DNA from 2 places in the Arthrobacter sp. FW306-07-I genome. Region 2 is predicted to be linked to the other one. Evidence: riboswitches for the same ligand, from Rfam matches in the RefSeq annotation. Region 2 holds a riboswitch; the other holds the start of a gene.
The links. A riboswitch is a leader RNA that binds a small molecule or an ion and turns the genes downstream of it on or off. The one in region 2 is predicted to bind glycine.

Region 1 (14,447 bases), 440 kb from region 2:
CGCGTCAACCAACTGCTCCGGGAACAGGGTGCGCTGGACGTAACCTGGGAACTGCCGCCGTCGCCCTAGCTTAGGCTTGCCTTATGAGCACTGTCCCTGCCGCCACCAGCGCCACCAAGAAGAGCCGCCCACAGGTCAACCTGAAGGTGCTGCGCAAGGAGCAGCTGTCGCCGCACATGGTCCGGATCGTGGCCGGCGGCGAGGGCTTCAGCGACTTCACCAACAACGGGTTCGTGGACCGGTACGTGAAAATCGTCTTTCCGCAGCCCGGCGTCCAGTACCCCTCTCCCCTTGATCTCTGGGCCATCCGGGAGACCATGCCGCGGGAACAGTGGCCCTTCACGCGCACCTACACGCTGCGCTGGGTTGACCCGGAGGCCCGGGAGCTCGCCATCGACTTTGTAGTCCACGGCGACGAAGGACTGGCAGGTCCTTGGGCGGCCGGGGCCCAGGCCGGTGACCCGCTCACCTTCACCGGTCCCGGCGGCGCCTACAACCCCAACCCGGACGCGGACTGGTACCTGTTTGCCGGTGACGAAGCAGCCCTGCCAGCCATCGCCGCCTGCATTGAGTCACTGCCGGCAGCGGCAACCGGCCTGGCCTTCCTGGAGGTCGGTTCCGAGGCCGACATCCAGTCCATCTCCGCCCCTGCCGGCCTGGCGATCACCTGGCTGCCGCGCAACGGCGTTCCGGCAGGGTCCAGCGATCTGCTGGTGAGGGCTGTGGCCGGGGCCGAGTGGCCAGCAGGCACTGTGGATGTCTTTGCCCACGGCGAGCGCGGGTACATGAAGGCACTGCGCGAGGTGCTCTTCAAGCAGCGGGGCCTGGAGCGCCGGCAGGTGTCCCTTTCGGGGTACTGGGCGCAGGGCCGGGTGGAGGATGTGTTCCAGGCCGAGAAGAAGCTGCCGGTCGGGCAGATTCTGTAGGCCGGATCCAGCCGCGGTGCCGCGTGGGTTAGTGGCGGCACCACCGCGGCTAGCGGCGGCGCGCCCGGCGCCGCTCGTTGCTGGCCAGGCTCCGGGTGAGCGGGCGTGCCAGGACGTCGCCCAGGACGATGCCGCCGGCTGTGCCCAGCACAATGGCCCCGGCACTGAGCATCCCTCCGGCGCCCGCCAGGATCTCGGCTTCTTCAACAGTGAGCACGTACATGGAGCGGAAGATCGTGAGGCCCGGCAGCAGGATCAGTGCCGCGGGGACGGCGACCACCAGCTGCGGCGCGCCCATCCGCAGGGCCACCACCCTGGCCAGGAGGCCAATGACGACGGCGGCAATGGCCGGTGAGAACCGGTCGCCAATCCCCAGCAGACCGCAGCCGAGCAGCACCAGGTAACCGGCCACGCCAACGGCCGCCGTGGGCAGCAGCAGCTTCCACGTGGTCTGTTCCGTGACGCCGATGGCCATCACCGCCGCGGCAACGAAGACAACGAGGACCCAGAGATCGTAGGCAGGCGGGAACGTCTGCGTGACGTCGATGCGTTGCAGCCCGGTCAGCTCCCCCACCACGAAGGCAACGGCAATTCCTGCCACGATGGCGCCAAAGGTCAGCAGCGTGGACAGGAACCGTCCTGCCGCCGTCACGGGGAAGCCGTTGATGGCGTCCTGCACAGAGGACACCAGGCGCCCGGTGGGCAGGAGCAGCAGGATGCCGCCCACCACCACGATGGACGGCGATGCGGTTAGCCCGAACTGCCACAGCAGGAGGGCAAGGATGGTGACCACGGAGGAGCAACTGGCGGTGATGAAGAAGTCCGGGACCCGCCAGCGGCCCAGCTGCCTGGCCAGCAGGCTGATGCCGATGTTGGCCACAAACGCGATGATCGAGGACACCGGGCCCCCGCCCAGCACCCCCACGAACACCGCAGCGAAAACACCGAACGCGGCAGTGACCATCCAGCGCGGGTACGGCTTGGGGCTGGTGATGGCCTCGTTGAGCCTGCGGATCGCTTCGTCGCGGCCCACGCCGCCGGCCACGATGTCCGTGACCAACTGGTGCACCTTGGCCAGGCCGGCGTAGTTGTTGGTCCAGGAGCGCACCACGCGCAACAGCGCGATGGGGGTCTGGTCCTTGGGCGCGTAGTTGATGCCGACGGACTGGTTGGTGATGTCCACCTCGATGTTCTTCAGCCCCAGGGCGGCCGTAACCGCGATGATGCTGGTTTCCACCTCCAGCGCCCCGGCACCGTAGCGGAACATGGTCTCTGCCAGGTGCAGCGCAAAGTCGAGGGTTTTGCGCGCGGACTGGTCTACGCCGCCCACCTGGATGGTGGGGTTCGCATACGGGCTGCCGGCCAGGCGGTCAACGATGCTCAAGGGGGCCGTAGGCGGATTCTCGCCCTGCACCAGGCGTCGGATCATTCGCCTGGCGGCGGCATCCTGGCGGAGCTGCGCAGGGGTCAGCGGTTGGGTTTTGGGCAGGCCGTCAGTATTAGGCCGGTACCCTGGCTGTTCGGGCCGGTCATTCATGCCCGCTTCCTCCCTGTGCGCATTGGTTAGTAATGCGCGGTCGCTTGATGATGCGCAGTTTGATAGTGCGCGGTTGGTTGATGGTCAGGCTGCGCGCTTCAGCGGCAGCTTGCCCACCACGGTGCGGGCAGCTGCAACCGCGGACCGGGCCAGCCGATTGGCGTGGAAGACGGCGGGACGCACCGGCAGGACGAAGTCACCCACCAACTGGACCACTTCCCCACCGAATCCCTTCTTGAATTCGTACCCGCCGTGGCCTTCCTCGTCCTGCCCGGAAATGCCGAAGGTGCCGTAGAAGTTGTAGCGCGGGTATCCCTTCTCTAGCGCGTGCAGCATCATGCCCCAGTAAAGGGAGGTTGCACCGTTGAAGTAGATGTAGTCCTGCACGGTGCCGCCGATGACGCACACCACCTCGTCGCCGTAGCAGACAAAGTGGATGGCGGCCACGGTGGCGGTCCCCACGGAGTCGGGGAACCGTTCGATGTCCTTCAGGCTCCGCTCGTAGCTGTCCACCAGGTCCTGGACCACCTTGAGCCGGTTGGCTTTCTTCTTGCTGCCGGTTTCCTCGACTTCGCGGCGGAGCTCCGCTGCGGTGGCCGATTCCTTGGCCAGGCGCTCTGTGATGGATTTGCGGTAGGCCGGGATGTCGATCTTGGCCATCATGAGCTTGGTGAATTCAGGCGACGTGGTGCGGAGCAGGTGCTCGTAGTAGGCACGTTCGCGGTAGACGAAGCCCTTTTCGTCACCGGCGCGGCTCAGGGCGCCGTAGAAATCGTCCAGGGTTTCCAGGGTGGCCTGCTCCAGGAAGACGCCGTTCTTTTCGGCTTTCCGAATGGCTTTCCGGGTCCGGTAGCTGGTGCCCATAATCAGTTCCTCTGCGTCCTGGATGCCCACGAGGTTCTTGATGAACATCCAGTTGACGTTGACGAAGTTCATGTCCAGGCCCTGGTGCTGGAATCCGAGCCGCTCCAGGTCCGCCACCAGCGGGCGGTTGTCCTCGATCTCGGGGTGCTCGGCGCCATCGGCATCCCGGGCGATGTACCTGATGTTGGGGGAGATCCGCAGTTCGGCAGCTTTGCGCCCTGCGGCCTGCTTGCGGAGAAGTTCGACGACGGCACCCACCAGGGCCCGGTCCGTGTAGTCCATGAGGGGCCCCTTGGCGCATTCACAGACCGTGTAACCCAGGCGGGTGGTGGTGTAGTTCAGCTTTCCGGCGGCCACAAGCTCGCCGTCGCGCCGGACCCCGAAGAGTTCCACCTTCTGGCCGCGGGCGCGCTGGAAGCGGGCAAAGTCGATCGACTGCAGGAAGCTGTTCTGGCGATGCTTCAGGGCGAAGGCCTCGAAGTCGGCGTCGCTGAGGTTGGCGTATTCAAGCCCGGTAGCGGCGGAAACTGTATTCAAGGGGTGACCTTCTTCTCGACTCTTCGCGGCCTCAATCGGCACGCACTGTATGGAGGGTTTTTAGGCGGAGGAATCTTCAGGCGGATTTTAGTCGCGGCAGGGCGGCCCTGCGGCCGGCAGGGGCGCGCTGGCCACAGCCCTGGTGGATGCAGCTCAGTAGAACTGCTGCCCGGTGCGCGCGGTTTCGATCCTGCGGAACACCTTTTCGCCGCCACTGACCCAGAGCCGGTGCCGGAGCGGGGACAGCACGTAGTCATGGCAGCCCACAAAGTCGGTGACCGTCTTGGTGAAGCTGGTCTTGAACATCCCCATGCCGTAGAGGTTGTGGGTCTTGTCCTTGATCCGTGCAGCCGGCGGCGTCCCGCAGAAGTCGTATTCGGTGCAGCCGAGCTCCTGCATCCGCTTGATCGCAGTCCACTGGACCAGGTGCGAGTCCCCGTACTGCTTGCGGTTCTGGATGGAACCACCGTCCTTGTAGGTGGCCTTGGCACCGTAGTTGATGACGAACGCGCCGACGCTGGGCTTCCCGTCCTCATAGGTGAAGAAGAAGTTGCCCTGGCCGCGGTTGCAGAACTCGTCCCAGAACCGTGCGTAGTAGTCGTAGCTGCGGAGGGGCATGGAGCCCTTGGCGTTGACGGTGTTGGCCATCAGGTCGTACAGCGCCCGGTAGGTTTCGGGTCCCTGCTCCTGCCGGACCACCTGGCAGCCCTCCCGCTCGGCACGCCGCACTGCATTCCTGGCACGGGAGGAGATGGCTTTGAACACTTCCTCCTCCGTGCCGGAGATGTCCAGCAGGGCGGTGGAGTCGTTGGACTGGATGTTGGGGGCCTTGACCAGGTTGGCTGCCTGCAGTTCCTGCTGCGCGTCCGTGGAGTCGATGATGTCCGGCTCCACCTTGATGGCGAAGACGTTCAGTTTGCTGCTGCGGACGAAGGCCGCGCACGCTTCGAGGGCGGGCCGCAGGTCAGCCGCGTCCGCCAGGTCGGGACCCTTGATGAGGTACCAAAGCCGTCCCAGGACCGGGAAGCGCTTTTCCAGCACCAGGTTGTAGCTGGGATTTCCGCCGCCTTCCAGCACCAGGAAGCGGACTTTCCAGCCACTGCCATTCTTGACTGATGCGTAGGCGGCCGACTGCAGCATGTTGCCGCCGTTCGGGTTGGCCGTGACGTGCTTGTCCCAGTTCTCAATTTCCTCGGCTGTGGCAAAACGTGCGGTGAATTCTCGCAAGGGGGCCGTGTCCAATCGGGTTTGTGCGCGGTTTCGGTACTTCTGGATGCGTGCGGACATGCAGCCTCAAGTCTAAAGCCTGATGCGCTCCCGGCCTTTCCCCGGCCCGCCCGGCACTGCGCCCTGCCGCTTGCCTCCGCTGGCTTGACGGGGCTTGGGGCGTTCAACAAGGGTTGGGGTATGAGGCCGGATGGGGAAGAGACAGCCGCGCCTGCGGGTACCGGCAGGCAGCCGTACAGCGCCGGGGTGCAGGTTGCCGCGCTTGCCGGGTTCCTGGTGGCGTCCTTGGTCGTGGCGGGGCTGGGCGGGCTTGCGTCGGCGGCCAATGTCACCGGCTGGTATGCCACGGCGGACAAGGCTCCCTGGTCCCCGCCGAACGGCGTGTTCGGTCCGGTCTGGACTGTCCTGTACACGGCGATGGCGGTCGCGGCATGGCTGGTATGGCGGAAACGGACCAACCGGACCCGCCCGGCCATGTTCGTCTACGCCCTCCAACTGGTCCTCAACCTCGCCTGGACCCCAGCATTTTTTGCCCTGTATCCCACCCTCGGCACGGCAGCCCTGTGGCTGGGGCTGGTGGTCATCCTTGCCCTGATCGCCGCCGTCGCTGTGACGGTTTTGTACTTCGGTCCGATCAGCCGGACCGCCGGGCTGCTCCTGCTCCCCTACATCTCATGGCTGGTGTTCGCTGCCAGCCTGAACTGGTGGGCGGCAGCGCACAACTAGGAGGCCGCTGTCAGCATTCGACGACGTTGACGGCGAGGCCGCCCATGGCGGTTTCCTTGTATTTGGAGGACATGTCTTTGCCGGTCTCGCGCATGGTGATGATGACTTCGTCGAGGGAGACCCGGTGGGTGCCGTCGCCCCAGAGGGCCATTTTCGCGGCGTTGATCGCTTTGGCGGCGGCGATCGCGTTCCGTTCGATGCAGGGGACCTGGACCAGGCCGCCGATCGGGTCACAGGTCAGGCCCAGGTTGTGTTCCATCGCGATCTCGGCCGCGTTTTCCACCTGCGCCGGGGTGCCGCCCATGACCTCGGCCAGGCCGGCGGCGGCCATTGAGGACGCGGACCCGACCTCACCCTGGCAACCGACCTCGGCCCCGGAGATCGAGGCCTGTTCCTTGTAGAGGACCCCGACGGCGCCGGCGGCGAGCAGGAACCGCACCACCACATCCTCCCGGTCTTCCTTCGTGGCCTTATCCATGCCGGGGGCGAAGTGCAGCGCGTAGTACAGCACCGCGGGGATGATCCCGGCCGCCCCGTTCGTGGGCGCGGTGACCACCCGGCCGCCGGAGGCGTTCTCCTCGTTCACCGCCAACGCCACCAAGTTAACCCACTCCTGCCAATACCGCGGGTCGTGGAAGTCCCAGTCCTGGAAATCCAGGTCCTGGTTGTCCTTGCCGGGGCGTGCGCATTCCTTCTTCAGCCGGTCGTACCAGTCCGGGGCGCGGCGGCGGACCTTCAACCCGCCCGGCAGCACCCCCTCCCGCTTCAGCGAGGTCTGGACACAGTCGGCCATGACGGACCAGATGTGCAGCAAACCGGTTCGGATCTCCTCCTCGGACCGGGCGGCCTTTTCGTTGACCAGCATCACGTCCGCGATGCCCAGCCCGGTGTTCCGGCAGTGTTCCAGCAGTTCCGCGGCGGTCCGGAACGGCAACGGCAACTCCTGTTTGGACGCGTCCAGTTCCTGCTGCGCGGCGTCCTCCTCGCCCTCGCGGACGATGAACCCGCCACCGACCGAGAAGAACGTCGCCGCGTGCAGCACCTCCCCGCCAGCATCCGTCACCGTGAAGGTCATCCCGTTCGTGTGCCGCGGCAGCACCGTCAACGGCCGCAGCACCATATCCTCCACCCCGTACGGCAGCGGCACGGCACCGGCCAGGTTCAAGGTCCCGGTCTCCGCGATCGAGGCCAGCCGCTCCTCCACCTCCACGGGCAGGATCAACTCAGGATGGAACCCCTCCAACCCCAACAGGACCGCGGTCATCGTCCCGTGCCCATGCCCCGTTGCCGCCAGCGAACCATACAAATCCACCCGCAAAGACGCCACATCAGCCAAGACTCCAAGGCTTTTGAGTTCCTCCGCAAACACAGCAGCAGCCCGCATCGGCCCCACAGTATGCGACGACGACGGACCAATACCGATCGAAAACAAATCAAAAACGCCAACAGCCATGTGCGTGGTTCCTAACTAATACAAGTGGTCGGGATGGAGCGGGCAGGACATCCTCTGCGTGCTCGGTCGCGAAGACGCCCGCTGAGCGGACGTGACGCTCCCTTAGACGCACGCTGCCGGATGCCCCGCCCACTCCGAGCGGACACGGCACCAAAGCGCCCGGCTCCAGTAGGCAACGATCGGGCCGACAACGCTCGCGAGTGCCGGGGAAAGAGAAACACACACGTAGTCCGGTCCCTCCCACACTCTCTCGCCCGGAACAAATAACCCGCACGTAGTCCGCGCCCGCCCGGAAGCTGTGCGGCGATCCTTTGCCCGCCCGTTGCAACTCCCCCGGTCGCAACGTACGCACGAGGGGGCGGCGGAGCCGGACTTTTCGAAAGCCTGCGTCAAAGCGACGAAGGAGCAGCACGCGTGAAAATGTGCGGTCCGCCCCTCCCGAAGGTAACCAAGCACCCCGACGGGCGAAGGTGACAAAGGCGGAGCACCAAAAGCTACTTGACCCGCTTATAGAACGGGAGGTCGACGACTTCGAAAGGCTCTGCCTTGCCGCGGAGATCAACGTCCAGGGCAGTGCCGGGTGCCGAGTGTTCGACGTCGACATAGGCCATGGCGATGGGGTACCCGAGGGTGGGCGAGGGCTGGCCGGAGGTAACTTCGCCGACGACTGCGCCATCCTTGAGGACAGGGTAGTGCGCGCGGCCGGCGCGGCGGCCCTGGCCCTTGAGGCCTACGAGGCGGCGGCCGGAGGCGCTGCCGGCGCCGGCTTCCTTTTTGGCTGCCAGCGCAGCCTTCCCCACGAAGTCGCCTTCCTTGGAGAGGGCGACGACGGCGCCCAGTCCGGCGGCGAATGGATCGCCCTGCAGCGACAGTTCGTTGCCGTACAGCGGCATGCCGGCTTCGAGGCGGAGGGAGTCGCGGGAGGCGAGCCCGGCGGGGATGAGTTCCCCTTCGTCGGCGATGGCGATCAACGCCTGCCACAGGGCGGGGGCATCGTCGTTGTCCAGGAAGATCTCGAACCCGTCCTCACCGGTGTATCCGGTGCGCGCAAGGAGGAGTTCCTTTCCTGCGCCGCCCACCAGGAAGGAAACCTCGACGGCGGCGTAGTACTTCAACTCCGTCACCAGCGAGTGCTGCGTGGCCGGGACCAGGCGCAGCAGCAGTTCCTGGGCCTTGGGCCCCTGCACCGCGATCAGGGGTGTGCGGGCCGACGCATCGTCCACCACAACGTCGAAGTCGGCTGCCCGCTCGGCAAGGGCTGCAGCCACCACGACGGCATTGCCGGCATTGGGCACCACCAGGAAGACGTCGGTACCGTCCTGTGCAGCTGGACGGCGGTAGATGATGAGGTCGTCGATAATCCCGCCGTCCTCATTGCAGATCAGCGAGTACTTCGCTTTTCCCTCGGCCATGGCGGAAATCTTGCCCACCAGCGCGTAGTCCAGGAAGGCGGCCGCGTCCGGGCCGGTCACCCAGACCTCACCCATGTGGGAGAGGTCGAACAGGCCCGCAGCTTTACGGACGGCGTGATGTTCGGCCAGTTCCGAGCTGTACTTGAGCGGCATCTGCCAGCCGCCGAAGTCGGTGAAGGATGCGCCCAGCTTCTTGTGTTCGTCGTACAGCGACGTGTAGTTCCCGGTCATGGTGGCGGGCCTCAGTTCTCGAACTCGGAGAGCGGCGGGCAGGAGCAGATCAGGTTCCGGTCCCCGGCTGCGCCGTCGATGCGGCCCACCGGCGGGAAGTACTTGTCCTGCTTGTGGTGGGCTGGGAAGGCGGCCTGCTCGCGTGGGTAGGCGCGGTCCCAGTCGGAGCTGACGACGGCGGCTGCCGTGTGGGGTGCGCGGCGCAGGGGTGAATCCGTAACGGCAAAGTCGCCGTTGGCCACCTGGTCGATTTCCTTGCGGATGCTGATCATGGCCTCGATGAAGCGATCGATCTCCGCCAGGTCCTCGGACTCGGTAGGCTCCACCATCAGCGTGCCCGCCACGGGGAAGGACAGGGTGGGGGCGTGGAAGCCGAAGTCGATCAGCCGCTTGGCAACATCCTCTGCCGTGACGCCGGTCCTGGCCGTGAGTTCGCGCAGGTCGAGGATGCACTCGTGGGCAACGAGGCCGCCTTCGCCGGTGTAGAGGACCGGGAAGTACTCGTTGAGCCGGGAGGCGACGTAGTTGGCAGCCAGCAGCGCTGCCTTGGTGGCCTCGGTCAGCCCCTCCCCGCCCATCAGCTTCACGTAGGCCCAGGAAATGGGCAGCACGCCGGCCGAACCGAATCGGGAGGCGGAAATCGGCACGTCGGTGGCGCCGGAACCTGCGTTCCAGGTGGTCGCGTCACCGGGCATGAACGGTGCCAGGTGTGCCTTGGCTGCAACCGGGCCGACGCCGGGTCCGCCGCCGCCGTGCGGGATGCAGAAGGTTTTGTGCAGGTTCAGGTGGGACACATCGCCGCCGAACTTGCCGGGCTGGGCGAGCCCAACGAGCGCGTTCAGGTTGGCGCCGTCGATGTAGACCTGGCCGCCGGCGGCGTGCACGGCGTCGCAGACCTCACGGACGTCGCCGTCATAGACGCCGTGGGTGGACGGGTAGGTGATCATGATGCAGGACAGGGCGTCCTTGTTCGCTTCGATCTTGGCCGTCAGGTCGTCGTGGTCGATGGTGCCGTCAGCGGCGGTGGCCACGACGACGACCTTCATGCCCGCCAGCACGGCGGAGGCGGCGTTGGTGCCGTGCGCCGAGGCCGGGATCAGGCAGACGTTGCGCTGCTGGTCGCCGCGGGAGTGGTGGTAGCCGCGGATCGCCAGCAGACCAGCGAGTTCACCCTGCGAGCCGGCATTGGGCTGGATGGACACCTGGTCGTAGCCCGTGATGGCGGTCAGGTCCGCTTCAAGGTCGGCGATCAGTTCACGCCAGCCGGCCGTCTGGGAGTCTGGGGCGAACGGGTGGATGGAGGCGAACTCCGGCCAGGAAATGGCTTCCATCTCGGCCGTGGCGTTCAGCTTCATGGTGCAGGAACCCAGCGGGATCATGGTGCGGTCCAGCGCCAGGTCACGGTCCGAGAGCTTACGGATGTAGCGCAGCAGCTGGGTTTCGGACCTGTGCGTGTTGAACACCGGGTGCTGCAGGTAGTCGGAGGAACGCTCGACGGCGGCCTCCAGCCCGAAGCCCTCGCCGCCGCCAACGGAACTCCCGGAAACGGTGGCGCCAAAGATGTCGCCCACCTGGGCGACGATGGCCGGCGTCGTGGTTTCATCAAGGGCGATGCCCACGGTGTCGGCGTCGATGCTGCGCAGGTTAATGCCCCGGGCCTCGGCGTCGGCGATGACGGCGGCAGCGCGGCCGGGGACGCGGACCGTCAGGGTGTCGAAGAAGCTCGCGTGCAGGACCTCAACACCGGCAGCCGTAAGCGAGGCCGCCAGGGTACGGGCGTGGCTGTGCGCCGTTACGGCAATTGCCTTGAGGCCGTCCGGGCCGTGGTAAACGGCGTACATGGACGCGACGATGGCCAGCAGCGCCTGGGCTGTGCAGATGTTGGACGTGGCCTTCTCGCGGCGGATGTGCTGCTCACGGGTCTGCAGCGCCAGGCGATAGGCGGGAACACCGGCGTCGTCCTTGGAGACACCCACCAGCCGGCCGGGCAGCGAACGCTCCAGCCCCTTGCGGACAGCCATGTAGGCGGCGTGCGGGCCGCCGAAGAACAGCGGCACACCAAAGCGCTGGGCGGAACCCACGGCGATGTCGGCGCCCTGCTCGCCCGGAGGAGTGATCAGGGTCAGTGCCAGCAGGTCCGCTGCCACCGTGACCAGGGCGCCGCGCTCCTTGGCGGCGCTGATGACTGCGGACTGGTCCCAGACGCGTCCGGAAACGCCGGGCTGCTGCAGCACAATGCCGTTGATGTCGCCTTCGGGCAGGCCCTGGGACAGGTCGGCGACCTCCACCTCGAAGCCCAGTGCCTCAGCGCGGCCCTTCACGATGGCCAGGGTCTGGGGCAGGACGTCGGCGTCCAGCACGGTCTTGCCGTCGGCGGCGGGCTTGGCCTTGTTCGCGCGGCGCATCAGGAGCACGGCCTCGGCCACGGCGGTGGCTTCATCCAGCAGCGAGGCGTTGGCGATGGGCAGGCCCACCAGGTCCTGCACCATGGTCTGGAAGTTCAGCAGGGCCTCGAGCCGGCCCTGGGAGATCTCCGGCTGGTAAGGGGTGTAAGCGGTGTACCAGGCCGGGGACTCAAGGATGTTGCGGCGGATCACCGGCGGAGTGACGGTATCGAAGTACCCCTGGCCGATCAGCTGCACGGCCGCCTTGTTCTTCCCGGCAAGCTTCCGCAGTTCCGTGAGGACCTCAACCTCGCTGAGGGCGTCCTGGAGGCGGAGGGCGGTTTCCTGGCGGATGACCTTGGGAACGGCCGTGTCCACCAGGGAGTCGACAGTGTCGTAGCCCACGGCTTTGAGCATGGTGTCGACGTCGGACTGGCGGCGCGCGCCGATATGGCGGTCTACGAAGGTGGTGGAGGCTGGGCTAACCGACACGAAGGAACTCCATTTACTCAGGCGGCGCAGGGTACGCCACAGCTATTCGGGTTCCTCCCCGCTCTGTATTGGACCTGAGAGTTTCCGCGGTGCCTGCCTGGCAGGACCCGCTTGCACCGTCGGTGAGCACAGCAGTTCTTTCGCTCCCCAAGGGGAGGAGGACAACTGCCTGCTGCTTTCCAGAGGCGCCTCGCCGCGGCGGTACAGGGGCCTGCGAGATTCCTGGGGAGGATTTGCTCCTACGGCGCCTGCCTGTGCTTCCGGCAGAACTCTCCCGCCGCAGATCAAAGGCTATTCACTTGTTGGGCCATGACGGCCGGTGGCGGCCCTCACAACTCTCCATTGTCCTACGCGCCCGCCCCTCCCGGCAAATGGCAAATGCTACCTGCGGAGCCGCTCCAGGGCGGCGAGGAGTTCCTCCACGTCAGCGGCCGCTCCCCCCGCCGGCGCGGGGGCCACCGACAGCATGGCGTTGAAGTAGAGGCCGTCACCCATATAGAGAACTGCCTTCGCCAGCCCCGGACCGACATCCGCCGCGATCTCGTCCAACCAGCGCTGCTGGATGGCCGCGAACCGGCGCCGCGTTTCCTCATGCGCCACCTCGGCAAGCCTGGTGGCGGCAACGATGGCCCTGTCCAGCGGTGTGTCCGCCCACACCGAGGAACGGATGAAGTATGCCGCCGCGCCTTCATCGGCCGAGGCCATGGCATCGGCGTCTTCCCGGGCAAGGCCCTCCAGTCGGTCCAGCAGCACGGCAATGAGCGCTTCCTTGTTGGGAAAGTGGTAGAGCAGGCCGCCCTTCGACACGCCGGCCTTCCGGGCTACGGCGTCAAGGGTGGCAGCGCGCTCCCCCACCTCGATCAACAGGGACTCGAAGGCATCAAGGACCGCGTCGCGGGCTACAGGCTTTCGGGGCATGCTTCCCATCATGCCCTTCCCCGGGCGGGAAGACGGAACCGGCAGCCATTTCAAACTATACCGTCCGGACGGTATAGTTATTTCATGACGACTTTCACCAGCCCCGCACCCACAGGCGCGGACAAGAACGCCCCGCGGCAGCCGTGGCGTGACTGGCTGGCGCTGGCCCTGCTGATGTTTCCCGTGCTCCTGGTCGCCGTGGACAACACCGCGCTGACCTTCGCACTGCCGGCCATTGCGCGCGCCCTGGAACCCACCGGGGTGCAGCTGCTCTGGATCGTGGACGCCTATCCCCTGGTACTGGCCGGCCTGCTGGTATCCATGGGGAGCCTCGGCGACCGGATCGGGCGCCGGAGGCTCCTGGTCATGGGCAGCCTCGGCTTCGCCGCGATCTCTGCCGCCACGGCCTTTGCCCCCACACCGGAGTGGCTGATCGCCGGCCGTGCAACCCTGGGCTTCTTCGGGGCCATGCTGATGCCGTCCACGCTGTCGCTGATCCGCAACATCTTTCCCGAGCCCAACCGCCGGCGGCTTGCCGTCGCCATCTGGGCTGCGGGATTCTCCGGCGGCGCGGCCCTGGGACCCATTTTCGGCGGCTGGCTGGTGGAGCACTTTTGGTGGGGTGCGGTCTTCCTTGTAGCGGTCCCCCTCATGATTCCCCTGCTGGTGCTGGCGCCGGCACTGGTCCCGGAGTCGAAGGATCCCGCGCCGGGGAAGGTGGACATCCCGAGCATCCTGCTGTCCATGCTGGTCATGGTGCCCGTGGTGTACGGCATCAAGGCAGTTGCCACGGAAGGGCCGGGCGCAGCAGGTCTGGGGGCGATTGCCTTTGGCCTGGCGATGGGGGCGGTGTTCGTGCAGCGGCAGCGGCGCCTGGAGCACCCGCTGCTGGACATGTCCCTGTTCCGCAACAGGGTATTCAGCATGGCCATTGCCGCCAACATCCTGGCCCTGTTTTCCTTCAACGGGTTCATCCTGTTCCTTGCCCAGCACCTGCAGCTCCTCGAAGGAATGAGCCCCTCCGCGGCAGGAGTTGCCATGGTCCCCGCGCTGGCGGCCACGGTGGTGGCAGGCCTGGTGGTGGTGCCGCTGGTCCGCAAGGTCCGGCCCGGGTACGTGGTGGCTGCGGGGCTGGCGTTCAGCGCTGCAGGCTACAGCATGGTGACGTTCGGAAACCACGACGGCGGCCCGTCGCTGCTGCTGGCAGCCCTCCTGGTCCTGGCGCTGGGCGTGGGCACGGCGGAGACCATCTCCAACGACCTCATCCTGGGTGCCGCCCCGCCGGCAAAGTCAGGGGCCGCCGCGGCGATTTCCGAAACGGGCTACGAGGTGGGCTCACTGCTGGGGACAGCTGTCCTGGGATCCATCCTGACAGCCTCCTACCAGCAAAACCTTCGGCTGCCGGCAGGCCTGGAGGGCACACTGCCCGGGCCTGTCCTGCACAACGCCGGAGAAACACTGGCGGGCGCGGTGGAGGCGGCCAACCTCCTGCCCGCATCGCTCGCTGGAGCGGTCCTGGACGCTGCCGCCGCGGCGTTCGATTCCGGGGTGCACGTGACTGCGGCGATTGGGCTGGTACTGATGGCGGCGGCGGCAGTCCTCGCCGCCGTCGTGCTTCGCAAAGCGCCAAAGGCGGTCTAGTGCCGCCGGGCCGCCTGGAACGGTCCGGGCAACAGAAAGTGCCCGGGGCCGAGGAGGAATCCCCTCGGCACCGGGCGCCCCGTGAAGTGCCCGCTACTT
Region 2 (14,447 bases):
GCTGTAGCCAGCCAGCGTTCCGATTTCCAGGATCCGGTGCGCGCCGGACAGCTGGACCAGGAGTTTCAGGAGCTTCCCGGCGTTCGGGGCCACCTCAATGGCCGGCATTCCCGCTTCCGCAGCCGTCCGGATGGCCTGCTGGGCCGCGGCGTCCGGATGCACTACGGCACTGGACAGAAACTCCTCAGTGGCAACCCACTCCGGCCGGGGCTTGTGCTCGAACATGGGCACAGTTTGGCACGCGGCGCTGCGGGGGGTCCAGATACTTTAGCCCCTCCGGGAAGGCTTAGGGCTCCTGCGCCAGGGCGTTCTCCAGGCGATCCACTTTCGCCGTCAGCTCGCCGCTGTACCCGGGCCTGATGTCTGCCTTGATCACCAGTGAGACACGGCTGCCGTAGCGGCCCACGGCCTCGGTGGCGCGTTTAACGACGTCGAACACTTCGTCCCACCCGCCCTCGATGGTGGTGAACATGGAATCTGTCTGGTTGGGGAGCCCCGACTCCCGGACGATCTTCACGGCGGCGGCTACGGCGTCGTGCACTGAGGCGTCGTTGGGCCGGGAGCCTTCGCTGGGAACGCCTGACGGAGCTACAGAAAATGCAAGCAACATGCCCCCAGTCTCCCACGCGGCTGCCGGCAACTACTTAGGGAGACGCAGCGGCCCTCCGTCACATAAGCGCCTACCCCGGAGTAACCGTGTCGGGCGCAGGCTCCGTTGCTACCCTTTTGGGCATGAGCCTCGCAGTCGCCCGAAAGCCCCTCCGCGCAGACGCAGCGCGGAACGTGGACAAGATCATCACGGCGGCGCGCCGGTGCTTCCGCGAGTTCGGCCCGGAAGTGCCACTCCAAACCATCGCCACCACCGCCGGCGTTGGCCCGGCAACCCTGTTTCGCAACTTCGCGGACAAGGAGGAACTGGTGCTTGCGGCGCTTAACCGGCAGCTCCGGCTCACGGTGGACCCGGTCATGGACGGGGCGCTGGCAGATATCGACGCGGCGGCCGGTCTGCTGCGCGTCCTCGAGGCCCTGATGGCAGCGGCAAGTGACGACGCCAACCTGTTGTGCGCGGTGGCAGGGCGGCGTGAACTCCTCACCGGAATCACGGGATCGCTCATGGATTCCATGGGTGTCTTGCTGGTTCGGGGACAAGGCCAGGGAAGCCTGCGCACGGACATTTCCATGACGGACATGTTCCGGCTGCTGGCCATGCTGATCGGAGTGGTGGACACCATGGAACCCGGTTCGGATGCCTGGCGCCGGCCGCTGGCGCTTGTCGAGGACGCCATCCGCACCGTGCGCCCGTCGCGGCCACTTCCCGTGCTGGTGCCAGTCCCGGCCGCCGCGCCGAGTCTGTAGCGGGCCCGCCCGCAGCAGGCCCGCCCGCTGTTGGCCGAGTTCGTTGTTAGCGCCGATTTCGTTGTTAGCGCCGGGAAGGTGCAATAGACTGCCACTTGGGGTTAGGCAGCCAGCCTCGGTACTTCCAGCGGGAGCGACCCATGCACTCTGTGCCTATCCGCCGTTCGACGGCTGCGCTGCAATGAATCACTCGAAGCTTCTCCACTACCTCACCGATCCCCGCGGGCCGGAGGAAGTCCTTCCTACACTGGAGGCCGGGGAACTCGTCGAACTGCTTGACGCCCTGTACCAGAACCTCGATACCCCCGAGCCTGAGTTCGGCGCGCAGGTTTGGTATGAAATGGGTGTGGAAGAAACGTACCGCAGGGCCGTCTCGCCTGGCGGCACCGCCCACGGAGTCGCTTAGCCAACTGCCGCTCCGGCAGCACCTCGCCGTCGGAGTTATTCCCTACCCTTGTTCGCTTCCTCAGCCCCGCCGTGTTCAGGCTGGCCTGGGCCTTGGTGCTGGGTTTGCATCTCACGCTGTTCATCACTGTGCTGTTCATGACCGGCGTGTTCATGGCCCGGGTACCCATGTCCTTCATGCCCGTGGTGTTGCTCATGGAACTCGTTGGGAACGTGATCCTTCGCTTCCATCAGGTGTTGCTGGAGTTTTTCTTCGGCATCGCGACGCCTCCTTGCCGTGTCCCGCAACTCCCGGGTCGACTCCGAACCCCGGGGATCAAGGTAGGCGGCCCGATGCTTTCCCGTCTGCTCCGCCGCCGGCACTCCGGCGCCCTGTTCTTCCCTGGCGTTCCTGCCGGCATCCTCGGTGCCCTGGCCGTCCTGCGGCTCAAGCGGCCGTGACTGTTCGTCCATCTCGATTCCTCCTTTAGTGGCCGCCTGGGTGTGGGCTGCCTCTCTTCCAGTGCACCACACATGGCACCCGGAGGGTGCCTGCGCTAGGCGTTGCCGGGGTCTCCCCGCCTGCGGATTTCCTGATGCACCAGGGCCTGCAGTGTCGGCACGGACGACGCCGGATCGATGTCGAGTGCCTCACGCAGCCTTTGGGAAAGAAATTCAAGGTCCTCTTGCGGAACGTCCGAAAGCCTGGCGAAGCGCCTGAAGAAGCGTTTGGCAGGCAGCCCCGCCCGCCGTCGGGCATTCTTCTGGCGGGGCTTGCCCGCCAAGCCGCCTGCAGGATGCAGCTGATTTTCCATGGTCGCCGTTCATAGGGAATGCCATGGCCAACTGCATAAGCCGATCTCATAGTACAACCGGCACCTTATGGTTGAAGTGACCCGAGTCACTATCCGGCGCGGTTGGTGTGCGGTTAGCTCCAGCCGAGGAACCGCAACAGGGCCGCGGTGCCGGCTCCGGCGATGACCACCACCAGGAAAGGGGCCCGGAGCGCCAAGGCGATTGCGGCTGCGGCAAGCGCGCCAAGCCTCGCGTCGGCAGCAAGGCCCTGGCCTGACACCACCGCGTTCACCACGGTCAGTGACGCGAGCAGTCCTATGGTCATGGTGCCCGCGATGCGTGATGTGCGCGGATCCTCAAGGAATCTGGCCGGCACAAAGTACCCAACGATTTTCCAGGCGTAGGCAAGGGCGCAGGCAATCAGCAACCACGTCCACAAGCTCACGAGCCTGCCTCCGGATCCGTGGCTTCGCGGCGCTTCGCTCCCGGGTGCGTGCCGGCAGCATCCTGGTGATGGCCGGCGTGATGCGTGTAAGGCTCGACGTCGGGCTCCAGGCCTTCGTCGCGGCGGCCATGGCTGAACCACCCCACGAGTGCCGCCACGACGGCGGCAACGAGGATGGGTACGCCCGGCGGCACGAAGGGAACCGCCACGACGGTAGCCACGGCGCACACGGCCGCGATGGCGATGGGCTCCCGGCCCTTGAGCCGGGGCCACAGCAAGGCCAGGAAAGCGGCGACGGCAGCACCGTCGAGTCCCCATTGTTTGGGATCGCCCAACCCGCTGCCGGCGAGCGCACCCACGGCCGTGAAGAGGTTCCACAGCACGTACACACCAATTCCGGCCGTCCAAAAACCGCGGCGCTGCTCCGCAGGGTCCGTCTGGCCCGTGCTGGTCGCCGTGGATTCGTCGATGGTCAGCTGGGCCCCGACGTACTTGCGCCAGCCGGTGGGCCGCAGCAGCGCGTTCAGCTGCATGCCGTAGATGCCGTTGCGCATGCCCAGGAGGGTTGCGGCGCTCATGGCCGCGATGCCCGATCCACCGCCGGCCACAACGCCAATGAAGGCGAACTGCGAGCCACCGCTGAAGAGGAGCAGGCTCAGGGCCATGGCCTGCCAGAAGTTGAGGCCGGACGTCACCGCGAGCGCGCCGAAAGAGATCCCGTACAGGCCGGTGGCAACGCTGATGGAGAGGCCTACCCTGGCCGCCGGCGAGGCCAGCAGCTTCACGCCCGGCCTCCGCGCCGGTTTATGGGCAGGGATTTCCGCAGGCTCCAGGCCCACAGGATCAGGGGTGCCTGCAGCGGCAGCCGCACGGTATGGATCTTCCGACGGCGGGACGTGCCTGCTGGCCCGTACGCCCGCTTGAGGGCGTCCACGTGGCCGGCCAGGAACGCGGTGAACATGGCAGTGAGGGCCGTGGCCGTTAGTTTGCGGGTAGGCGGCAGCAGGATTCCGACGGCGGCCGCCAGCTCCAGCAGGCCACTCACTGCGATCCACTCGTCCCGGGACAGGAGGGCCAAGGGATGCTGCACTCCGGCGCCCTGGTCCCCGTTGCTTTGGTCCCCGGCGCCTGGGTTCCTGTTGCCCTGGTCCCTGCTGCTATGGTCCCTGTTGCTTTGACTGGCGCCCGGCGCGGCATCCCTGCGGCACAGGTAGTCCGGAACTACCTCCCGGTAGAAGCCGGGATCCCGGAAATGCTTGCTTGCGCTGGCCAGCAGAAGGGCGGCCATGGCAGCGGCGGACAGGTTCTGGACTGTTGGGCCGTGAAGCGACGGGCGCGAAAAGGACGAGCCCGGCGTGGACAAACCGCGCATGGACGGGCTCCGAAATGCGGGGCCGGGCCAGGGAAAAGACATGGAACCACTCAATCACAGCACATGCGGCGGCCAGAAACCGGCGGCTGCCACCTGGCGATGACGGGAGGAAAAGCGCTTGCCCAGCTATCTCACCGGGGCAGCTGTCACACAGGGCACCCTTCATGCCCACGCGAGCGGAGTTCCTCCATACGGCGGTGGCGGGAACGGATAGTCCAGGGGCTGGTCCCCATCCATCAGCGGCGGCCCAACATAGCGGAGTTCGCCGTATGTGCTGTCCCTGGAGCGGTAGTCGGGGGCGGGCAGTTCTGAAGGCAGCTCCGCGTTCCTTCCCAGTGCGAAGAGTTCCTCGGCGGTCCGGGCGAGCGACAGGTGCGCGGCGCCCCCGGTCCCCATCCAACGGCGTCGGCCCAGCAGGTGGATGGCAGCCGCAGCAACGCCGTAGCCTGTGGCGTGGTCCAGCGCCTGGACGGGCAGGGCACCGGGGCGCCACTCGCCGTCGTCATTTTCCTTGCCGTAAACGTGCGCGATTCCGCACGCGGCCTGGACAATGCTGTCGAAACCGCGGAGTCCGCTCCAGGGACCAGCGCTCCCCCAGCTGTCCAGGGTGACCACCGCAAGCCGGGGGTACAAGGCAAGCAGTTCCCGGGGGTTGAGCCCAAAGCGGTCCAGGGCGCCATGCCTGTATCCGGCCACCACCACATCCGCAGCCGCCAGGAGTTGCCGCAACTTGTGCTGGATATCCGGCACACTGAGATCTGCCTCGGCGCTGCGCTTGCCGAATGCCGTGTCCACGAACTGGTCTTCAATCTCGGGGAAGGCGGGCGGGTCGATCCGCAGGACATCTGCTCCGAGGGCCGCGAGCAGGCGGGTGGCAACGGGCCCCGCGATCACCCGGGTCAGGTCCAGGACCCGCAATCCGTCGAGCGGCGAGCCGTTGTGGGACATGCCGGGGCTGGCCTCGGTGCCGTTCGCGGCAACTGTTGCCGCTGCAGACTCCTCCAACCCCAGGCCGGCCGTTGCACCGTCGGCAAAATCGAAAGCAATCCAAGGGCCCAGTCCCGCTGCCCGCCCCATGTCCGAGTCAAGCCATTCGCTGCGCGTCCTGACAGCCGCGGCTATGCCGCCCTTGCCCTGGATGGCAGCCTCGGCTTCCAGTGCGGCCATGGAGTGGAGTTGCCGCTCCGCCTCCTCAGGCGAGGCTGCGCCCAGGGCCTGCAGCAGCCGCTGCTCATGGTGGGGATAGTTGGCGTGGGTACGGATCCATCCATCGCTGGTGCGATGGAAGCCCGAAAGGGGCGCAAAGCCCTGCGGTTTGCGCCCGGCGATGCGCAGATGGCCGAAGGAGTCGAAAGCCGCCGCGGTGAGGGCCGGCGTGGTCCTAAACCGACCGGGCGTACCTTCAAACAGGTTGAGGGCGGCCGCCGCGGCCTCCACCGAATGCAGCGCAAGGCCTTCGACATCGAGCGGGCCGGACCACCAGTGGCGCGGCGAATACGCGTCCACTTCAGGCCCTACTTGCCCTGCGGCGAAGCCAGTTTGAGCTGGTCAAGGACACGGCCCGGAACGTTGGTGGTGATCTCCTGGATGCCCAGGTCCTGGCAGAGGGCCACATCTTCCGGCGAGTCCACCGTCCAGACGCGGAAGCGCCGTCCGGACTCCAGCCAGCGGCGGACGGTGGCAGGGCGCTCCCGGACGTAGTCGATGCCGGGGCCGGCCATCCCTACTTCCCGGTCGTCCAGGATCCGTTCGCCCTCCAGTTGGGTCGCCTTCATCAGGTTGGCGATGGCACCGCCGGCAAGAGGTCCAACTCCCAGTCCACCCCGGATCTCGTGAATGGTGAGGTCGTCCACGAGCTGGCAGATGTACTGGGGCGGAACGGAAAGGAGCAGGTGCCGGACGGAATCGGGGCTGAAACTCATGAAGGTCACAGCCACGTTGTCCACGGTGGAGCTTTGCGGGTCCCAGCCCTCGCTGCGGAGCACTTCGAGCACCCGGTCCTCCAGTTTGAGCTGGTACGGGCTGGGGTGTTTGAGCTCGATGGCGAGCTTTACGGGACGGCCCGCTCCCCGAAGGATGTCCAGCAGCTCCGGCAAGGTGAGGAGCTGTTCCGAGCGCGCCCCGTACGTGTCGGGGATCCGGACACCCTTCCAGGACGAAAAATCCAGCTGGCGCAGTTCACCAAGGGTCCGTTCTGCCACCGGCCCGGTTCCGTCCGATGTGCGGTCCAGGTTGGCGTCGTGCAGCAGGACCACATGCTGGTCGCGGGTCAGGTGGACGTCGCACTCCACCCCGTCGGCCCCATCTGCCAGGGCCTGCAGGTAGGCTGCGCGCGTGTGTTCGGCATAGGCGCCGCTTGAACCGCGGTGTGCAAAGACCAGCGGCCGCTGCGGCACTGACTCGTCAGTTGTCATGGTCACACGGTAGCCGACCGGCCCCCGCCTTCGGGGCTAGGCTTGGCACATGCAGGTGAACTCTGAGGCAACTACCGGGCCAGCCACGCAGGAAGCCCCCACCGAACCCGCGCAGCAGGTGAGGCCGGGCACCATGGCCGCAGGCGCCGTCGTAAGCCGCCAGCTTGGCGCCGGTGACGCCGAAAAGGCGGCAGCGCTGCGGATGATGAAGCTGCTGGCGGTGAGCCTGCTCATTGCCATGGCGGTGATTTTTGTCTTCGCGTTCGCGCTGCAAAAGGAATATCCATGGCTGCAGTATGTTCGCGCGGCCGCCGAGGGCGGGATGGTGGGTGCGCTGGCCGACTGGTTCGCCGTCACTGCCCTATTCAAGTACCCCATGGGCATCAAGATCCCGCACACCGCCATCATTCCCCGGCGGAAGGACCAGATCGGCGCCTCCCTGGGCGAATTCGTGGAAACCAACTTCCTTTCCGAGCAGGTGGTCCAGGACAAGCTGGCCAGCGTCAACATCGCCCGCCGGGCAGGTGAGTGGCTTTCCGCGCCCGGCGGTGCCGACCGGGTGGCCAAGGAGGGCGCAGCGGTGATCCGCGGCGCCTTCAAGGTGTTGAATGACGACGACGTCCAGGCGGTCATCGAGGGCATGGTGCGCAAGCACCTGCTCACGCCGCCGTGGGGACCTCCGGTGGGCAGGCTTGCGGAGCGGATCTTCCACGACGGGCACCACCACACGCTGGTGGACCTGTTGGTGGACCGCGCGGCGGATTGGGTAGACGAGAACCACGACACCGTGACGCACCTGGTGTCCGACCGCTCCCCCACCTGGGTTCCGCAGTTCGTGGACGGGCTGGTGGGCGACAAGGTCTACCTTGAGATCCTCAAGTTCGTGCGGGCCGTGCAGGCAGATCCCAGGCACCAGGTGCGCCAGTCAATCGACAAGTACCTCAACGACCTCGCGCAGGACCTGCAGCATGACCCGGCAATGATCGCCCGCGCTGAGGACATCAAGGCGCAGGTGCTCGGGGATCCCGAGGTGCGCGAATTGGCGTCCCGGACGTGGGGCACCGTGAAGAACGCGCTGCTGGGTGCCGTGGACGACCCGGACAGCGAGCTCACCATCAAGTTCAAGGCAGCTGTGCGCGATTTTGGTTCGAGGCTGGTGGACGATCCCGAACTGGCAGGGAAGGTCAACGCCTGGATCGGTGACGCCGCGGGCTACCTGGTCCGGACCTACCGCTCGGACATCGCCGGGGTCATCACGGACACCGTGGCGCGTTGGGACGCCGAAGAGACCTCACAGAAGATCGAGCTCCAGGTGGGCAAGGACCTGCAGTTCATCCGCATCAACGGCACCGTGGTGGGGTCTCTTGCGGGCTTGGCAATCTTTACGGTGGCGCAGCTGATTTTTGGGTGACGCATTAGGCCGGGAGCTTTTTCGCGGCGGATAGATACTGCCGCGGCGCACATTCCTGTTCGCGGCGGATATTCGAGGTGCGAGAGGGAACCTGACGGCGGAAATACCTACGACGACGGCACGCCGGCTCGGGTGCTCCGGCTTTACCCGGGCGGGTGTCGGCAGCGGCACAACTCATAATGTCAGACCCTCGATAGATGATTCTTCTATGGGAATCGGCTGTGGTGTCGGGGTGGCTTTGGAGGGTGTTCATGCCTCTGTGGCCGCCCTTGATGCGCTCACTGCCCTTGGTGCGCTGGATGCCATAAGTGCGCTGGAGCGGGAGGATGCGTTCCTGGCCTCCGGGATTGCTGTTGGTTCGGGCGCTGCTCTCGGTTCCGGCGTTGTTATTGGTCCGGGTGTCGATGTGCTGCAGCGGCGGTACGAGATCCGGCTGGAGCGGCTGGAACTCACGGCCCGGTTGGAGGCGCAGCTTGCGGCGATGAAGGCGCGGGATGCAGCGGAGGCGATCGGGTTCCAGCAGGCCATGACTCCCCCTGACGCGTCCATCCAGGACCGCACCTACGCCGAGATGTCCGCGGTGGAGGAGATCGCAGGGGTCCTCACCGTCAGCTCCGCCGCTGCCGGTGCCCTGGTGGAACAGTCCCGGAAAATCTGCTCCCTCCCACCCGTGTTCCAGGCCCTGGCCACCGGCGCCATGTCCTGGCAGCACGCCCGCATCGTCGCGGACGAAACCGAGGGCCTCGATCCGGCCGGCGCTGCCGCGCTGGTGGCCCACTTCTTCGACCCCGACGCACCCCACCCCGCCCGCGGCGCAGCCCCTGGCGAACTCGTCCCCTCCCGGTTCCGGGCCAAAGTCCGCGCCTGGCGCGAACGCCACCACCCCGAGACACTGCAGAAACGCCACGCCAAAGGGGTGGCGGACCGGCGGATGGAATACACCCCGGACCGGGACGGCATGGCCTGGGTCTCGCTCTACCTCCCCGGCGACACCGCCTGCGCCATCTGGAACCGCACCACCGCCACCGCCCGCGGCCTCCAAGGCCCCAACGAACCACGCACCATCACCCAACTCCGCCCCGACATCGCAGCATCCCTGCTCCTTGGATCAGCAAGCGAACCCGGCAAGGTCCCCACCCCGCAGGCCGACGTCCTGGTCATGGTGCCGGTGTTCTCCCTCCTCGGACTCACGGATGAGCCCGCCATGCTCGACGGGCTCGGACCCATCCCGGCGTCCATGGCCCGGAAACTGGTCGCCCACGGGGCGAACTCCTTCTACCGCGTCCTGGTCGACCCGAGGGACGGGGCACCCTTGGAGATCGGCCGGAAGAACTACCGGCTCACCGAAACCATCAAACGCTGGATCAGGATGCGCGACGCCAAATGCACCTTCCCCGGCTGCACCAACCGCACCCCGGACAACGAAACCGACCACCTGCAATCCTGGGAATGTGGCGGACCCACCGGGGCCAGCAACCTGGCACAGCTCTGCCCGAAACACCACCGGCTCAAACACCACACCCAATGGACACCAGACCCGGCAACAGAAGACAGATCACCCGGCTGGACCTCACCCACCGGCCGCCACTACAAACCCGAACACCCAGACCCAGAACCCACGTACTGGCCGCAATGGCTGATGCCCACCGAACTGCGGTCCTCGGACACCCTGAGCCTCGACGCCAGATGTAAGGACGCCAGATGTACGGACGCCAAATGTCACGATGCCGGGTGTATCGATGTCCCCTGTCTCAATATCCGCTGTCTCGAGGCGGGGCCCGAAGACCTCCCGCTATGCGAACCAGACGATGACAGCTTCATAGACCCCGATGACCTGTCGCCGGACGATCCCCTCTGGGCCCAGCTCCTCGCAACCCCGCTCGTACCATCCCGATGACGGAATTCAAGGGTTCGGGCAACATCGTCCATGGGGCTGGAGCAAAGTATGAACGGTTCGGCAGGGCCAGGGAGTCCCGCCGGACATCCCCTACGCGAAGGCCTCAAGCTCCACGCCTGCGGCCTCAAGCCCAGCACGAATACGGGCCGCCAATTCCACTGCGCCTGGACTGCCGCCCTGGAGGCGCAGGGAGTCCGGCCGGACGTTGACCGCCGTCCCGTCCACGGCCACCACTTCCCCTTGCGTTGCCAGTCGAACAGCGCGCTCAACTACCACATCAACGTCGTGCAGGACCGCGTCCTCGTCGGAAAGCGGCACCAAGCTGCCGTCGGCCAGGTACGCGCGGTCCGCGAAGGCCTCGATGAACACCGGGTGCCCGGCCTCCTTTGCCTGCTTCAGCAGCTCGGAGCCCGGGAAGCCCAGGATGGGAAGGCCGGGGTCATAGGCATTAACCGCGGCAACCACGGCGGAGGCCTGTTCGGCGTCGGAAATCAAAGCGTCGTACAGCGCTCCGTGTGCTTTCACGTAGTCCACGGAGGCACCCACGGCATGCGCGACGCCGTCGAGCGCCCCCAATTGGTACAGCACGTCGCCGAACAGCTCGTCGAAGCCCATCCCCAGCGCGCGCTGGCCATAGCCCGCCAGGTCGCGGTAGCCGAGGTGCGCCCCCACAGTGACGTCGAGTTCGTATGCTGCGCGGCAGCTGTCCAGCATGGTGACGGGGTCGCCCGCGTGCAGGCCGCAGGCCACGTTGGCACTGGTGATCAGCTGGAACATGGCCGGGTCGCCTCCTGCCGTCCAGGAGCCGAATGATTGGCCTACGTCAGCGTTGAGATCCAAGTATGTTGCCTTCCAGCGTCAGGTGGTCCGGTGCGGCAGCTGCGGTCAGCTCCCCGGGAATGGTGTCCGGCATCGGCCCGAACGCCTCACGGGCATTCTTGGCCACCGCACGGCCCATCACGAGGTTACCGGCTCCACCCACAACGGCCCCTATGCCGAACGGGAGCGCCCTGCCGAACAGGGCGGTACCCTGCCGCTTGAGCAGGTTCTTTAGGAAGGCGTGCTGGATTCTCTTTCGGACACTGCCGAAGCCCGGACCCACCATCGATTTGGAGAGCACATTGCCCCAATTATTGGCGGCGCTGTTCCCGCTGCCGGAGGCCTGGCCACTCAGCGTTCCCAGCAGGGCGGTACCCTCCTCGCCGAGCATGATGGCCATGACCATGGTGCCAGCCTTCTCCGGGTTGGTGAGGCGGATGCCGTGAAGTTCGGCCAGCGAGGTTGCGTAAAGCGCTGTTGCCTCCAGGAAGCCTACGGTGGCAGCGGCTGAGAGTCCCAGCGACGCCACTGTTCCAACCCCGGGAACGACGGCGGTTGCGCCCACCAGTGCGCCACCTCCGGCGACGGCACGCAAGTAGTCGCGCTCTGCAATGTCTGCCAGTTGCGCGGCGGTGGCATGGGGATGCTTCTTCTGGAGCCGCCGGATGTAGGCAACCACCAGGGGCCGCTGGATCTGTACTGCCTTCAGGAGCATGTTGTGAACGCCGGGCTTGGGCTTGCCGTCAGCGTCAAACATCGCATTGTGGGCGGTTTCCTGTGCGATGCGTAATGCGGGATTGCTGCGCCGGGCCATGGTCACCTTCATTCAATCGACCTGCAGCGGGTTAGCTGCCGTGCACTTTCCATCCTATGTGGATAAACACTAAGCATGCTTAACTTCGCGCGTCCCGTACCTCTGCCCTCCTGGCAACCGCCCGTTAGCTGGCGTCCGCCAGATTATTGAAGGTGAAAACGTGGGCACCCTCCACCACTCCGCCGTCCTCCAGTTGGGTCAGGATCGTCGTGGGCGAGTAAAGACCGCCTTTGAGCAGGCGGCGGCCCAGGGGGCCACGCCGGTTCAGGAGTTTCAGGGATGGGCCCACGCCAATTTTCAGGGCGGCCCGAATCAGCTGCGCCCGGGGAAAGGCGCCGGATACCCCTGCCCACACAGGCAGCCGCACACCTTCCCGGCGCAGCGTTTCGGCGTACCACTGGATGCGGGGAGCCGAGAAGCACAGCTGTGTCACCACCCGCGAGGCCAGATGCTGCTTCTCCAGCAAAGCATCAAGCATGTGCAGTTCAGTTTGGCTCGGATGTCCTTCCGGGTAGCCCGCCACGCCGGCCCGGATCCGGCCACCGGACAGTTCCGCGAGGTCTTCCAGCAGCCGAAGACTGCTGTCGTAGGGCCCGGCCGGTTCCCCTGCGTCACCACCGACGGCGAAAACCTCGGCGATACCGGCATCGTGGCAGTTTCGGACTACACCGGCCAGCTGCGCCCGGCTTTCGATGCTTCGTGCGGCCAGGTGCGGCACAACCTCAAAGCCGAGGTAGGCAAGCTCGATGGCTGTGCGAATGCTTGCCCCTACACCTTCGCGGGGCAAGCAGGACACCGTCAGCGCCGTCCCGGCAGGTACGTGGGCCTGGACGCGGGCGGCAATGCCCTCAGCAGGAATGATTTGAATCTGGACCGGCAGCTCCCGCCTGAAACCGCCGGTGGGTTGGTCGGCAGGCACTGATGCGTCGGATGGTGCCGTAAGGGACTGAGGCGTCATGAGGAACTCCAGGTTCGGCCGGCCACGGGTGGCTCGGCATGGATCGGGTCCCTCCCCGCTCTGTATTGGACCTGAGAGATTCCGCAAACCCAGCCAGGGCCTGCTTGCACCGTCGGTGAGCGCCGCCGGAGCAGCACTGCTTTCCAGAGTCGCCTCGCCGTGACGGTACATGGGCCTGAGAGATTCCTGGGGAGGATTTGCTCCTACGGCGCCTGCCCGGTGATGGCCGGGAGAACTCTCCCGCCACAGCTCGAAAGGCTGTCTTCAGATGTAGTGGTTCAACGGCCGGCGCCCGTCCCGTCACTGGATGGGATGCGGCGCCGGCCGCATGGATGGGCCGGCAATCAGCGCAGAATGACCGTCCGGTTGCCGGACAAAACGATTCGTCCTTCAGCATGCCAGCGCACCGCATTGGTAAGTGCCTTGCATTCAGCGTCGCGGCCAACGGTGACCAGGTCAGAGGCGGAATACGTATGGTCCACCTCGATCACCTGCTGAGAGATGATGGGTCCCTCGTCCAGCTCCGAGTTGACGTAGTGGGCAGTCGCGCCCACCGTTTTGACGCCGCGCTCGTACGCCTGGTGGTAGGGCTTTGCACCCTTGAAGCTGGGCAGGAACGAGTGGTGGATGTTGATGGCCTTGCCACTGAGTCGGGTAGTGGCTTCGTCGCTGAGTACCTGCATGTAGCGGGCCAGCACCACCAGTTCCACGGCGTAGTGGTCTACCAGCTCCAGCAGGCGCTCTTCAGCATCCGCCTTGGTATCCGGGGTCACGGGAATGTGATGGAACGGAACACCGTGCCAGGCGGCAAGGGGTTCCAGGTCCGGGTGGTTGGACACCACGGCGGCAATTCGGACGGGCAACTCGCCACTGCGGGCACGGAACAGGAGGTCGTTGAGGCAGTGGTCGTACTTGGACACCATCACCAGGATGGGCTGCTTGCGGCCATGCCGTTCCAGGCGCCAGTCCATCCGCCATTCCCGGGCCACTTGTTCAAAACCGGAGCGGAGGCGGTCGAGTTCCATCTCTACCTGCGAGGTGACGTGGATGCGCATGAAAAACCGGCCGCTTGCCCTGTCGCCAAACTGCTTGATGTCCACGATGTAGCATTCCTGCTCCAGCAGGTATGCCGCCACCGCCTGGACAATGCCAAGGGCATCCGGGCAATGGAAGGTCAGCACGAATTCCTTGCCGGTTTCGGGAACCATGGCCTGGCGCTGTCCGGCCGCGGCCGTGCCCGCCTGCGATGTGCGGGTTTCCGTGCCGATCACCGCTTGACCCGCTCTTCCCCCACTTCTGCGGCGGCACCCGGACGGGAAGCCTTGCCGGATGCGGCGTCGGCGAAGTCCTGGTCTGCCTGCAGTTCAGCCTGGAACGTGGCAAAACGGGCCTGGTGTGCGGGCCGGCGGCGGAGGACGAACCATGCGGCGCCCAGCAGGATGAACCAGACCGGGGTGACCAGCAGGGCCACCAGGGTGTCTGGCTGGGTGGTGAGGGTCCAGATCACGAAGCCGAAGAAGGCGAAGACCACCCAGACCATGGCAATACCGCCGGGCATCTTGAACTTCGATGCGTCGTGCAGGTGCGGCCGGCGGCGGCGGAAGGCGATGTAGCTGGCCAGGATGATCGACCAGACAAAGACAAAGCAGACAGCGGACACAGTGGTCACCATGTCGAAGGCCTTGCCCACGTCCTGGCCCGCATACATGAGGACGACGCCGGACAGCAGCAGCACGCAGGAGAGGAACAGTGCGTTCTGGGGCACCTTCCGCCGGGACAGTT

Region 1: it holds a riboswitch for glycine, as region 2 does, so the genes downstream of both, gcvP (aminomethyl-transferring glycine dehydrogenase) here and LFT46_RS01885 (methylenetetrahydrofolate reductase) in region 2, are expected to answer to the same signal.

What each region holds. Positions count from the first base shown of each region.
Region 1 is NZ_CP084550.1:831,484-845,930, reverse strand. Features, by position in the region: gene LFT46_RS03985 (uracil-DNA glycosylase) at 1-69, shown strand, start outside; gene LFT46_RS03980 (siderophore-interacting protein) at 84-926, shown strand; gene LFT46_RS03975 (threonine/serine ThrE exporter family protein) at 976-2,463, opposite strand; gene LFT46_RS03970 (peptidoglycan bridge formation glycyltransferase FemA/FemB family protein) at 2,548-3,864, opposite strand; gene LFT46_RS03965 (lipid II:glycine glycyltransferase FemX) at 4,018-5,151, opposite strand; gene LFT46_RS03960 (TspO/MBR family protein) at 5,272-5,817, shown strand; gene LFT46_RS03955 (L-serine ammonia-lyase) at 5,828-7,270, opposite strand; gene gcvT (glycine cleavage system aminomethyltransferase GcvT) at 7,765-8,913, opposite strand; gene gcvP (aminomethyl-transferring glycine dehydrogenase) at 8,925-11,789, opposite strand; glycine riboswitch at 11,979-12,076, opposite strand; gene LFT46_RS03940 (TetR/AcrR family transcriptional regulator) at 12,171-12,707, opposite strand; gene LFT46_RS03935 (MFS transporter) at 12,792-14,348, shown strand; gene LFT46_RS03930 (Dps family protein) at 14,442-14,447, opposite strand, start outside.
Region 2 is NZ_CP084550.1:389,303-403,749, reverse strand. Features, by position in the region: gene LFT46_RS01960 (O-methyltransferase) at 1-225, opposite strand, end outside; gene LFT46_RS01955 (thiamine-binding protein) at 287-610, opposite strand; gene LFT46_RS01950 (TetR/AcrR family transcriptional regulator) at 733-1,356, shown strand; gene LFT46_RS01945 (hypothetical protein) at 1,538-1,762, shown strand; gene LFT46_RS01940 (hypothetical protein) at 1,867-2,202, shown strand; gene LFT46_RS01935 (hypothetical protein) at 2,298-2,555, opposite strand; gene LFT46_RS01930 (AzlD domain-containing protein) at 2,669-2,980, opposite strand; gene LFT46_RS01925 (AzlC family ABC transporter permease) at 2,977-3,765, opposite strand; gene LFT46_RS01920 (DoxX family protein) at 3,762-4,268, opposite strand; gene LFT46_RS01915 (CoA transferase) at 4,515-5,858, opposite strand; gene LFT46_RS01910 (glycerophosphodiester phosphodiesterase) at 5,867-6,766, opposite strand; gene LFT46_RS01905 (DUF445 domain-containing protein) at 6,816-8,177, shown strand; gene LFT46_RS01900 (HNH endonuclease signature motif containing protein) at 8,386-10,074, shown strand; gene LFT46_RS01895 (LamB/YcsF family protein) at 10,165-10,914, opposite strand; gene LFT46_RS01890 (hypothetical protein) at 10,898-11,707, opposite strand; gene LFT46_RS01885 (methylenetetrahydrofolate reductase) at 11,832-12,665, opposite strand; glycine riboswitch at 12,819-12,918, opposite strand; gene purU (formyltetrahydrofolate deformylase) at 13,010-13,936, opposite strand; gene cycA (D-serine/D-alanine/glycine transporter) at 13,933-14,447, opposite strand, start outside.